Regions from separate parts of the Romboutsia sp. genome, predicted to be linked through region 1. Evidence: riboswitches for the same ligand, from Rfam matches in the RefSeq annotation. Region 1 holds a riboswitch; each other region holds the start of a gene.
The links. Region 1 has a riboswitch for cyclic di-GMP ahead of AC11VW_RS00210 (methyl-accepting chemotaxis protein). Riboswitches for the same ligand answer to the same signal wherever they lie in the genome.

Region 2: it holds a riboswitch for cyclic di-GMP, as region 1 does, so the genes downstream of both, AC11VW_RS00415 (YveK family protein) here and AC11VW_RS00210 (methyl-accepting chemotaxis protein) in region 1, are expected to answer to the same signal.
Region 3: it holds a riboswitch for cyclic di-GMP, as region 1 does, so the genes downstream of both, AC11VW_RS10920 (type IV pilin protein) here and AC11VW_RS00210 (methyl-accepting chemotaxis protein) in region 1, are expected to answer to the same signal.
Region 4: it holds a riboswitch for cyclic di-GMP, as region 1 does, so the genes downstream of both, AC11VW_RS02825 (glycosyltransferase) here and AC11VW_RS00210 (methyl-accepting chemotaxis protein) in region 1, are expected to answer to the same signal.

What each region holds. Positions count from the first base shown of each region.
Region 1 covers NZ_JBXKIW010000002.1:16,784-20,002, reverse strand. The annotation lists gene AC11VW_RS00210 (methyl-accepting chemotaxis protein) at 1-1,371, opposite strand, end outside; cyclic di-GMP riboswitch class I at 1,813-1,889, opposite strand; gene AC11VW_RS00205 (radical SAM protein) at 2,449-3,219, opposite strand, start outside.
Region 2 covers NZ_JBXKIW010000005.1:6,856-10,074, forward strand. The annotation lists gene ispG (flavodoxin-dependent (E)-4-hydroxy-3-methylbut-2-enyl-diphosphate synthase) at 1-670, shown strand, start outside; cyclic di-GMP riboswitch class II at 952-1,033, shown strand; gene AC11VW_RS00415 (YveK family protein) at 1,153-1,833, shown strand; gene AC11VW_RS00420 (CpsD/CapB family tyrosine-protein kinase) at 1,845-2,576, shown strand; gene AC11VW_RS00425 (sugar transferase) at 2,608-3,219, shown strand, end outside.
Region 3 covers NZ_JBXKIW010000072.1:13,591-16,809, reverse strand. The annotation lists gene AC11VW_RS10925 (GspE/PulE family protein) at 1-647, opposite strand, end outside; gene AC11VW_RS10920 (type IV pilin protein) at 783-1,256, opposite strand; cyclic di-GMP riboswitch class II at 1,385-1,467, opposite strand; gene AC11VW_RS10915 (ribose-phosphate diphosphokinase) at 1,711-2,661, opposite strand; gene glmU (bifunctional UDP-N-acetylglucosamine diphosphorylase/glucosamine-1-phosphate N-acetyltransferase GlmU) at 2,748-3,219, opposite strand, start outside.
Region 4 covers NZ_JBXKIW010000023.1:11,485-14,703, reverse strand. The annotation lists gene AC11VW_RS02825 (glycosyltransferase) at 9-1,136, opposite strand; cyclic di-GMP riboswitch class II at 1,335-1,417, opposite strand; gene AC11VW_RS02820 (MATE family efflux transporter) at 1,666-3,054, opposite strand; gene AC11VW_RS02815 (MarR family winged helix-turn-helix transcriptional regulator) at 3,066-3,219, opposite strand, start outside.

The DNA.
Region 1 (3,219 bases):
TTGAATTGAACTTGCTTGTTCTGTAGCACCTTGAGCAAGTAATTGCGCACCTTCTGCTACTTGGTCTGAACCCATTGAAACTTGTTCACCTGTAACATTTATTTGTGTTAAAGTACTATTTAAACTATCTACAATTTTGTATACAGCTATTGATAGAGGTTCAAAATCATTTATAAATAACTCACTTGCTCTTTTTTTATCCACATCAATATCTAAATTTCCATTACTAATTTCAGTTAATGAATATGTTAAAATATTTATCATTTCGCTAAGGTCGTTAACTATTTTACTTGTAGCATCTGCTACTAGACCTATCTCATCATCTTCATCTATAAATGGAGTTTCTGAATTTAAATCACCTTCACCTAACTTTTTCAATCTTTCACTACATTCTTTTAATGGGTTTCCTATTTTATTAGAAAGCCTTATTGCTACAATAAATGCTATAATTGTAAATACTATAGCTAATATAACCGTAGTCATGATTGAAGTATACATTTGCCCAAGAAAATCAGCCTTATTTACCATTATACCTATACCCCAACCATTACTATGTTCTACTGGAGCATATCCTACAAGCCAATTTTTACCATCTGCTTTTACATCAGAATATCCTGTTTCTCCTGAAATAAGCTTTTTGTCTGCCTTTGCAAAAGGCATTAAGCTTTTATCTGTTTCTGATTGTTTTATAGAATTTTCTACACCAACAGCACTAGTATCCTTATCTGCAATTGTTGTTCCCTGACTATCTAGAAGGTAAGTATCACTATTTTTGCCTATTTTTATATTAGTAACAATTTCATTTAAAAAATCTTTATCTACATCAAAAGTTACAACCCCTACTATTTTGCTACCTTGTACTCCATTTTCCCAAAGAGGTGCTGAAACTACCATTATAAGTTGTCCTGTTAATTTACTAACAACAGGGCTACTCAGATATGCTTTTCCTTCCATAGAAGCCTTAACATAGTCTCTCTCAGAATAATCTTTTCCACTAAAAAGATCTTTACCATTTACATCCATAATTTGACCTAATGCTACTCCATAGAACTTTTCCTGCTTAGTTATAATTTTTTGTTTTTCTTCTTTACTTACTTTAGGGTCTGAAAGTTCTTTTATAATTCCTGTTTGAATCGCTGCATTTTCAAGATTCATAATTTTTTGAGAAACGTTTTCGGAAGCTTGTTTAGTTGTTTCTACAACTGTATTTGATAAAATATCATTAGAAGTTTTATAATTTAGAAAACTTGTAATTGCTCCTAATAATAAGCAACAAATAACTGCAAAACACACAATTATTAAAGTAAGTTTAGTTTTTATACTTTTATTTTTATCTTGATCTTTACTTTTATGTCTTAATTTAAATTTCATTTTTGATTTATCTCCCTTTATTATTTTGCTTTACATGTTAATTTATCATCATTACTAATAAAATTAACCATTTAAGACTTAGTTATTTACTTGTCTGATCATAGCATTTTTCCTTTAGTTCATATAATACGCATTTGTTCGATTCTTAAAGAAAATAACAACGTTTGCTACAACATCATATTTTTTCATTATTTTTTACATATTATATAACTATAATCTTGCAAACCTTTATTACATTTCCCTACATAATTTACCTGAAATAGTAAATTACATAATTTCAAATTCATTTGTTCCCGATTCTAAAAGTACTTGTGTTTTTGGAATTCCCCATAATAAACCTCCCACGTTAAAATATTACAATTTTAAAAATCCACTTGTATAGTGTAAAAAATAAAAGAGCATCAACATGAACCTGTTAACACTCTTCTCTACAAGACAAATTTATGCAACTGGCTAACTTTTAAAAAGTCCCTCTAGCTTTGCGTCGCCGAATCACTTCGGGTTTGCTAATTTAATTTTATAGTTAAGTTTACATTTTATCTTAACATGAATAGATATTTTTGTAAATAATTAAGATATTATGTATATTTATGTTATTTTTAAAATGCAACAGTAGAAGAATTTACTTCGCTCGTATCACCACTAGTCTAAGTTATTTTGCCTACAAGTGACTTAAAATCCCTGCCTGTTGCTTGAGAATTGTTTTGGTAGAGCATTTTAACATTATTCATAAGGAAGGAAATTTATAATTTCCTATAATATAAAAGAATATTGATTTTTAAAATGGACCCTTTGTCAAGGACATTAAAAATGTGGACTTACACCCTCTTAGTAGACGTATAGATTAGCTAAATTAGTCAATACTTGTACTAATTTTCAAATATTTTATTTAATATATGTATAACTAACTGAAATTTCATTGTATTTTTATTACATTTCTATTTAGCATCAGCCTTTTTCTTAACACTTATAAATATAATTAAGCCATAATAATTATATTTTTTATTATTTTACTAATATTATGTAATCATTAATTTAGTTATGATTTTTTTACTATCTACTTTTATTCTTATACTGTTAAAACCAACTAATTTGAGTTTTTTCATATTTTCTTTTATAATCTGTTATTATATCTTCCATCTTATACAAAAGATTATATTTTTCACATTCTTGTTTAAAAATACACCACATATTCTCATAATTTATAACTTTGTTTTCATAAGCCTCACCATAAGTTTTAATATACATTTTATCTAAATCTTTATTCGGAAAAATCCTTCTTAACTGCTCAAAATAATATTCTTTTTGATTCTGTCTTAATGTCACACCCAAATCATGAGAGTATACAAATTTAGCTCCGCATTCATAAGCTGTTTTTATAATATTTTTTATATTTTCTTCATTATCATTAATATAAGGTAATAACGGCATTAATAATACACCAGTATATATCCCCTTATCAGATAATTTTTTTATAGCTTTAAATCTATCCGATGTAGGGATTACATTCTTCTCTATTAACTTACACAATTCATCATCATAAGTGGTTATTGTCATTTTAACAATTGTAGGTGAGTGACTTTGAATTTTTTTTAGTATATCAATATCTCTAGTTACTAAATCACTTTTAGTTGCAATAGCTACTCCAAATTTATTATCATTAACTAGTTCTAAAGCTTCTCGTGTTAACATATATTTTTTTTCAAATGGATTATATGGATCACTCATGGCTCCTGTCCCTATAATACCTTTAGTTCGTTTTGATTTAAGTTCTTTTTTTATCATTTCAGTTGAATTTTTTTTTATCCTAACTCTATCAAAATCTATAATTTGATAACAATTACTCCT
Region 2 (3,219 bases), on a different contig from region 1:
AATCGGCGTAAACGGTGGTTCATTAGAAAAAGAACTACTAGAAAAGTATGGATCAGCAACGGCTGAGGCACTAGTTGAAAGTGCACTAGGACATGTGAAAATACTAGAAGACCTAGACTTTAGAAATATTGTAATATCACTTAAATCATCAGATATATACAAAACAATAGAAGCCTATGAACTAATAGCTAAAAAAGTAGACTATCCACTACACATAGGAATAACAGAATCAGGAAGTGTAAAAAAAGGAACAATAAAATCTTCAATCGGAGTAGGAGCAATGCTTCTAAAAGGAATAGGGGACACAGTTAGAATATCACTAACAGGAGATCCTTGTGAAGAAATTATAGTTGGAAAAGAAATACTAAGAAGCTTAGATTTATTAAATGATAAAATAAAAGTAATATCTTGCCCAACATGTGGAAGATGTAACATAGACCTTATCAGTGTGGTAAATGAAGTAGAAGAAAAAATAAACCACATGGAAAAAGATATAACAGTAGCCATAATGGGATGTGCAGTAAACGGACCAGGAGAAGCAAGAGAAGCCGATATCGGAATAGCTGGTGGAAAAGGCGAAGGACTACTGTTTAAAAAAGGTGAAATAGTTAGAAAGATAAAAGGAAATGACTTAGTAAAAGAATTACTGCAAGAAATAGAAAAATATTAAAAAAAAGTACTAATATGTTGAAGCATATTAGTATTTTTTTATTGGAAAATAAAGTGAAAATCAATAAAATTCATATAAAATAAGTGAAAATAAGTAAATTGCTTTAAAAATGAAATGCTAGTTTTGTAGCAAAAGAACTAGTTTTGTAACAAAAAGGCTAGTTTTGTAACAAAAGAACTAATTTTGCGATAAAAAAACTAGTTTTGTAACAAAAGAACTAGTTTTGTCGAAGATATATAAAAATAATACATATAATGTTACTATTTACCTATAAATGGTAACAAATAAATAGAAACTGAGAAATATGTCTCGTATCTGGGCACCTGGGACATATGGAGTTAGTGGTGCAACCGGCTATAATTACTGTAAAACACAGGAATATAAAGTATAACTTTATATATTCTTAGTGGCAGAAAATATAGTCTTTTTTTGTGCCTAAAAAAATAGGCATTGTAAATATAAAATAATATGGAGGAAAGCAAATGGAGGAAACAATCGACTTAAGAGAGTATTTTGGCATCATTAAAAAAAGATTTTGGATTATAGCAATTATAACAGTAGTAGCAGTGTTTGTTAGCGCAGGGGTAAGTTTCTTTGTATTAAAACCAGTATATGAAGCAAATTCAACGATAATAGTAAATACTGACCAAGACAAACAAACACAAATGATAACACAAGATCAAGTTATAGTAACAGAAAAGCTAGCAGTAACATATGGAGAAATAATAAAATCAAGAACAGTATTAAAACCAGTAATAGATAATTTGAAATTAGACCTAACATATGAAGAACTATCAAAAAAGATAACAATATTGCCAGTCCAAGACACTCAAATAATAAGTATAAGTGTACAAGACACAAACAAACAAAAAGCTAGAGATATAGCAAATGAAATTCCAAAAGTATTCACAAAAGAAGCAAAAAGAATAACAAAAGCAAATAGTGTAGAAGTAATAGATAAAGCTATCGTACCACATGAGCCTATTAAACCCAATAAGATAATGAACGTTGCAATAGCAGCAGTACTTGGAGTTATGATAGGTCTATTTGTTGTGTTTTTGATAGAATATTTAGACAATAAAATAAAAACACCACAAGATATAGAAAAACACCTAGGATTACCAATATTAGGAGTAATACCAAATGAAAAAATAGCAAAATAGGGGGATAACAAATGAATAAAGTAATAAGTATAAATAAACCAAAATCTCCTATAGCAGAAGCATATAGAGGAATAAGAACAAGCATAGAATTTGCAAACTTAGATAAAGAAATAAAAATAATAAGTGTAACAAGTAGTAGAAAAGACGAAGGTAAAAGTACAGTAATCTCAAACTTAGCAGCAAGCTTTGCAAACCTAGAAAAAAAAGTACTAATGTTAGATGGAGACTTAAGAAATCCAAGTGTACATAGAATGTTTGGACTAAGCAACATACATGGACTTACAGATGTGCTTGTTAATAATAAAACATTTGTAGAGTGTGTACACTGTACAGATACAAAGAACTTACACGTACTAACATGTGGTCAAGTACCACCAAACCCATCAGAAATGCTATCGTCTAAAAAGATGAGAGAGTTTGTGGAAAGTCTAAAAGAGCATTATGATTACATATTTATAGATGCACCACCAATAGGACTAGTTACAGATGCAGGAATAATATCAACATATACAGATGGGACAGTATTTGTAGTTGGTGCTAACGAAACAGATGTAGAAATGGTAAAGCTAGCTAAAGAAAGATTAGACAATGTTGGAGCTAATATACTAGGAACAGTACTTAACAAATTTGAAGCAAATAGTTCAGGATATGATTATTACGATTATTATTACAAAGAAGAAAAAAGCGGCAGAGCGTCAAGAAATAATAAGAAAAAGAATAAAAAAGAAAAAGCAATGGCATAAAATAAAAATTTAATATTATGGGGGGATAGTAGTGCAAGCAAACGTTATATTTGAAGATGAAGTGGATGAATCAGCCGTAGCTATTGACTTAAACCATATTGAAACCAATAATTCAATGTTTTACATAGTAAGTAAAAGGATAATAGACATTGTTGGTTCTTTAGTTGGAATTATATTATTATCACCATTATTTTTAGCAGTAGCTATATTAATAAAGCTAGAAGACCCAAAGGGCAAAATATTCTTTACACAAGAGAGAAATGGACGGTATCCAAAAACTTTCAAGATGTATAAGTTTAGAAGTATGGTACATAACGCAGAAGAACTACTAGAAACATTAAAGGACCAAAATGAACAAACAGGTCCAGTATTTAAAATGAAATATGACCCTAGAATAACAAAAATAGGGAACTTTATTAGAAAAACAAGTATAGATGAATTACCGCAGTTATTCAACGTACTTAAAGGGGATATGAGTCTAGTTGGCCCTAGACCACCAATCCCCCATGAAGTACAACAGTATACACCATACCAAATCCAAAGGCTTGTGGTAAAGCCGGGTCTTACTTGCATATGGCAAGTAAGTGGAAGAAATAGCATTGATTTTGATGGTTGGGTAGACCTTGACATTAAGTATATACGG
Region 3 (3,219 bases), on a different contig from region 1:
ATGAGAATCCCGTCTAATCTGAATCTAACCCTCATGAAATCTCCGTCATATTCTATGTGTATATCACTTGCTTTTTTTCTAACTGCACTTTCTAAAATATTGTGAACTAATCTGACTATAGGAGCTGAGTTTACATCTTCTTCTCCTGTTATTTCATCTTTTAACGTGTTTTGTATATCATTTTTTGCGTATTCACTTATCGCTTTATCTATATCTGTATTTGAATACCATACTTCTATTGCTTGGTTTATTTCTGATATCGTTGCTATATTTGGTACTATATCCATACCTGTTATACGTCTAACATCTTGGATAGCTTCTCTATCTTGAGGATCTTCCATTGCCAGATACAGCCTGTTGTCTTCTATTTTATATGGAAATACTTTGTATCTTTTGCATATATTTTGTGGTATTTTTGGTATTGCCTCTGGTCTTATATTTGATGGGGTAAGATCTATGTTATCTACATTTAGTAGTTCTGTTAGTACGTTTGTTAGTAATTCTGCACTTATTAATCCTTGCTCTATAAGGATTTCACCTATTCTTTTTCCTGTTCCTTTTTGTAGAGATAGTGCTTTTTGTAATTGTTCTTCTGTTATGTATCCGTATTGAACTAATTTATCTCCAATTCTTATTTTTTTTGGCATATTTTCACCTCATTTATGTTATATAAGCTTTAAATTGATATCTTTTTAAGATTTATAATAAATAAAAATACAATTAAGTATTTATTATAAAAAAAAGAGTTTAAATCTTAAAGATAAAAACTCTTTTTCATTAAATTAATTTCCTTTTATAAGTGTATAACTAAGCGTTGTTGCACTTACATAACCATTCGTAGTTTTAGCGGCCTCAGTTTTTCCAATCCCTAAATCTTTGACTAATTTATTTTGGGCCTTATCACTAAAAGTAGCTGTAACTTGTAATACTAAATCAGTTGGAACTGATCCAGTTAATGTATAGGTAGCCCCTTCAAATGGTTTAGATAAGTTCTCAATCTCTCCTGCTAGAGCATTTTCTAACGTCACCGTACCTGATGTTGCAGGATATGCTCCTGTATCCGAATATTTAGCTAGCGATGCAGATTTTATAGCACTTATATCTGTTTCTAAACTAGCAACTTTACTTTTTTCTATATTTTTAAATAAAGCTGGTACTGCCACTACTGCTAACACTCCTATAATAGCTATTACTACTAATAATTCCACTAAAGTGAAACCTTTATTATTTTTCTTTTTCTTGAAGTTTTTTATCATATAACTTCCCCCTTATTATTTTTTTATATAATATCCCTCAACCAATATAAGTCCTAATCATTTATCAGGAATATTTTACCAAAACAAAAAGACCATCCTTATCTCTTAGCTAACTTAAAGTTAACTTAAATAAACATAGTCGGTTGCACCACTAGCTCCATATATCCTAGGTGCCCATATACAGGATATACTTCATCGTCTCTAATCACTACCATTTATTTACATAATACCATGTATTTCTTTTAAAATCAACAAATTCAATATATATTTTTACTACTTTAGTGTATTAAAATACATATTATATTTAATCGATTATATATATTTTAATAATACTACAGAACTATTCTTGTACTAATTTGAAATATAATCTAATTATAATAATTTCTCAGGAAATCTTTCAGAAAAAAATACACCCTATTTATAATAAATAAGGTGTATCTAGTAATATTATTAATTAGAATAATATACTAACAGACTCGTTAGAGAATATTTTCTTTATAGCATCCCCAAATAAAGGAGCTACAGTCTTGATTTGTATTTTATCTATTTTCTTATCTTCAGGAAGTTGTATAGTATCAAGTACTATTAACTCACTTATAACTGAACTTTCTATTCTTTCTATAGCTGGCCCTGATAATACTCCATGTGTACAACAAGCATAAACATCCTTAGCACCAAATTCTCTAAGTGCATTGGCTGCATTTACTATTGTTCCAGCTGTATCTATCATGTCATCTAATAATATAACATTCTTTCCTTTAACTTCGCCTATTATGTTCATTATTTCAGATACGTTAGCTTTAGGTCTTCTTTTGTCTATTATAGCTATTGGAACATCTCCATCTAAGCTATTAGCAAATTTTCTAGATCTTGTAACACTTCCTAAATCAGGTGATACTACTACTAAATCTTGTATTTGCTTTTCGTTGAAATAATCTGCTAGTATTTTTCCACCTTGCAGATGATCTAGAGGTATATCAAAGTATCCTTGGATTTGCGCTGCATGTAAATCCATTGTTAATACTCTATCCGCTCCTGCTGCCGTTAATAAGTTAGCAACTAACTTAGCCGTGATTGGATCTCTCGCCTTAGCTTTTCTATCTTGTCTTGCATATCCGTAATAAGGTATAACTGCTGTTATTCTTCCTGCTGATGCTCTTTTCATTGCATCTATCATTATTAATAATTCCATTAAGTTATCATTTACTGGACTATTTGTTGATTGAACTACGAAAACATCACATCCTCTTACTGTTTCCTTGATGTTTACTGATATTTCTCCATCGCTGAATGTTCCAACTTCACAGTCTGCTACTGGTACTCCTATGTAATCAGCTATCTTCTTAGCTAATTCTTTAGATGAATTTCCTGCAAGTATTTTGATTTCGCTTCCGCTAGTATTCATGTACATCCTCCCGAAAATTTAAACATTTGTTATATTTATTAAAAATTCAAGGCTATAGTGCCTAAAAATAATAATCCATTTAGTTGCTATTTCTTATCTTTTTGTTGTTGGTTTTCTACCCAACCTTCTTTTACTACCTGTCTTTGTCTTGCTATTGCTAATGCTCCTTGTGGAACATCTTCTGTTATAGTTGAGCCTGTAGCTATGTATCCTTTTTCCTCTACCGTTACTGGTGCAACTAAATTAGAGTTTGAGCCTATGAATGCTCCATCTTTTACTACAGATTTAAATTTACTTTTACCATCGTAGTTTACAAATACTACTCCACATCCGATGTTTACGTTCTTTCCAACGTGTGCATCTCCTATGTAAGAAAGATGTGATGCTTTAGAATTGTCTTCTATTGTAGCATTTTTAACTTCTACGAAGTCTCCTATTTTTACGTTGTTTCCTATGTTACTATTTGGTCTTAAGTATGCATATGGTCCTACTGTTGTGTTCTCTCCAACTATACTGTCTACTATTGTTGAGTTCTCTACCTCTGTATAATCACCAATT
Region 4 (3,219 bases), on a different contig from region 1:
CCTAGTAATTATAATACTCTCCCCATTTTACTCATGATTTTTTTATGTTCATATTTTTTTTCTTCTACATATGATTTTATTTTATGCTTAAATATTTCTTCATCAAACATTAAAGCATGATTTCTGATATCTTGTTTATTCCACTGCATTTCATTAAACTGCAATACAGCATCTTTTAAACTATTAACTGTTTGATCTTTAAAGAATAAACCTGTTTGATCAGCAACTACAGTTTCTAAAGCCCCCCCTTTGCCAAAAGCTATAACAGGTCGTCCGCTAGCTTGTGCTTCAAGTGGAGTTATTCCAAAATCTTCTTCTCCAGGGAATATAAATGCCCTACACTTAGAATAATATTCCTTTATAACTTCATCAGGTTGTCTTCCTAATATTTTTACATTTGGCTTAGCTATAGATTTTAAATATTCAAGTTGTGATCCTCCTCCTATAACAACCAAAGGTAACCCTAATTCATTAAATACTTCTACTGCTAAATCAACCCTCTTATAAGGAACTAGTCTAGATACTATTAAAAAGTATTCTTCATCAGTATCAGATATATTGAAATATGACCCTTTTACTGGTGGATGTATAACATCTGCTTCTTTTCCATAATGTTTATAGATTTTTTTTGCAACATTCTTTGAATTTGCAATATAATAATCAACTCTATCTGCAGATGCTCTATCCCAAATACGTATGTAGTTCATTATATATTTAATAAGTTGCTTCTTTAATTTCCCCATATTCTCTCTTTCCATATATTCATTGTAAAATTCCCATGCATACCTCATTGGAGAATGACAATAACATATATGTGTAGTATCTGGAGGTGTTATTATACCTTTTGCACATGAAGATGAACTTGATAAAACCACATCATATTCATTAAAATCAAACTGCTCCCATGCAGTTGGCATAAATGGTAAATACATTTGATGCTTTACATTTCCCTTAGGAAAATTTTGTATAAAGCTTGTTTTTACATCTATATTTTTTAACTCTTCATCTAGATTATTTTCATTATATGAAATCGTATATATAGGAGCTTGTTCATATATTTGCTTAAAGTTTATAATTACCTTTTCTGCTCCACCCATATTAGTTAGCCAATCATGAGCAATTGCTATTTTAGTCATTTTTTCCTCCGCTTTTTAAATAACTTATCTTATAAATAAGCTACTTTCTTTTGCTCTTTTGATTCTTCTACTATTGCCTTATTTACTTGTTACCCTCTCGTTTGATTACCCTATTTTTAGATACAAAAAAAAGACTATATTTTCTGTACACCAGAAACATATAAAGTTATACTTTATATATGTTTCTGTGTTTTTTCAGTAATTATAGCCGGTTGCACCACTATCTCCATATGCCTCAGGTGCCCAGGTACAAGACATACTTCTCAGTTTCTATCTATTTCTTAACATTTATGCTAAATATTAACATTTAATGTGTTATTTGTATATATATTCGACAAAACTAGTTCTTTTACTGCAAAACTTGAATTTCATTTTTAAAGTAATTTGCTTGTTTTTTTCTTTTATATGAATTTTGTTAATTTCAATTTTATTTTTCAATATAAAACATTAATATCCACCTTATCTATATTTACATTAAAGATATAATCTACGACTGTGCTCATTTATATTTCTTCTCTACTTATAGATTTTATACTGCAGTAACTGTTACTTCTTCACTTAATTCATATTCTTCATTTACAGAGTATTTTCTAATCTCTTTAATTAAAACTATACCTGTTATAAGTGCTGATACAATGTCAGCAGTAGGTTGTGCAAACCAAACTCCATTTAAACCAAAGAAATTAGGTAATATAAATATCATAGGTATTAATATTATAACTTGCCTTAATAAACCTAATACTATAGCCATCTTTGCTTTTCCTGTTGACTGCATGTAGTTACTACCTACTATAGATACCCCTATTATTGGCATTGCAAATGCATATTTGCTTAATCCACTTACAGTTATATTCATAAGTTGTACATCCTTATTAAACATTCCAACTAAAACTTGTGGTGCAAGCTGTACAAATAAAGCACCTAATACAAATATAAATGTTGCTGATAATAAACTTATTTTTAAAGTTTTTTTAGCCCTATCATAATTTTTAGCTCCGTAGTTAAATCCTACTATAGGTTGCATTCCTTGCACAAAACCAAATGCAGGCATTATAAATATCATACTTATTGAACTTATTGTTGCCATTGCTCCTATTGATAAATCTCCACCATATTTTTTTAATGAAATGTTTAATATAATCTGAACCAAACTATTCGTCATTTGCATTGCAAATGGAGCACAACCTATTGAGAATATTGCTGCTATAATTGTTTTATTTAACTTTAAATTTATTTTTCTAAGTTTTACGTTTGATTTTCCTCTTACATAATATGATAATCCCCACATTGATGTAGTTGCTTGGGATATTATAGTGGCAAATGCCGCTCCTTGTATTCCCATATTAAATACAAATATAAATAATGCATCTAATATTATATTGGTAACACAACCTACAATCATTATAATAGCTGAAAGCTTTGGATTTCCATCGCCTCTTATTAAATTACTAAACATCATTGACATTATACTAAATGCTGTTCCAAGTAGTATTACACTCATATAAGATTTTGCATAATTAAGCGTACCTTCACTTGCTCCGAATATAATAAGTATTTTATTTAAAAATATTATTCCAACTATAGATAATGTAATACCTATTATCACTGCTAAACTTATTGTATTTCCTATTATACGTTCAGCATCTTCTTTTTTTCCTTCACCTAACTTTATAGATACATTTGTAGTTGATCCTACACCTACAAGTGTTCCAAAGGCAATTATTATTGTCATTATTGGCATTGCCACTCCAAGACCTGTTATTGCCATAGGACCAACACCTGGTATATTTCCTATAAACATTCTATCTACTACATTATAAAGTGCACTTACCATCATCCCTATAATTGCTGGCACTGAATATTTTAATAGTAACTTACCAATTGGCTCTGTGCCTAATATATTCTGATTATTATCCATAATCTTCCTCCTTATATATTTATATTTTTACATACTTTTTCAAGTAGATTTTTTAGTGTTTCTTCTTCTTCCTTAGTTAAATTTTCACTTATTTTTTCGTTCCAATCATCAAAAACACTATATATATCTTCTTTAACTTCTCTAGATTTTTCTGTTAAATAGATT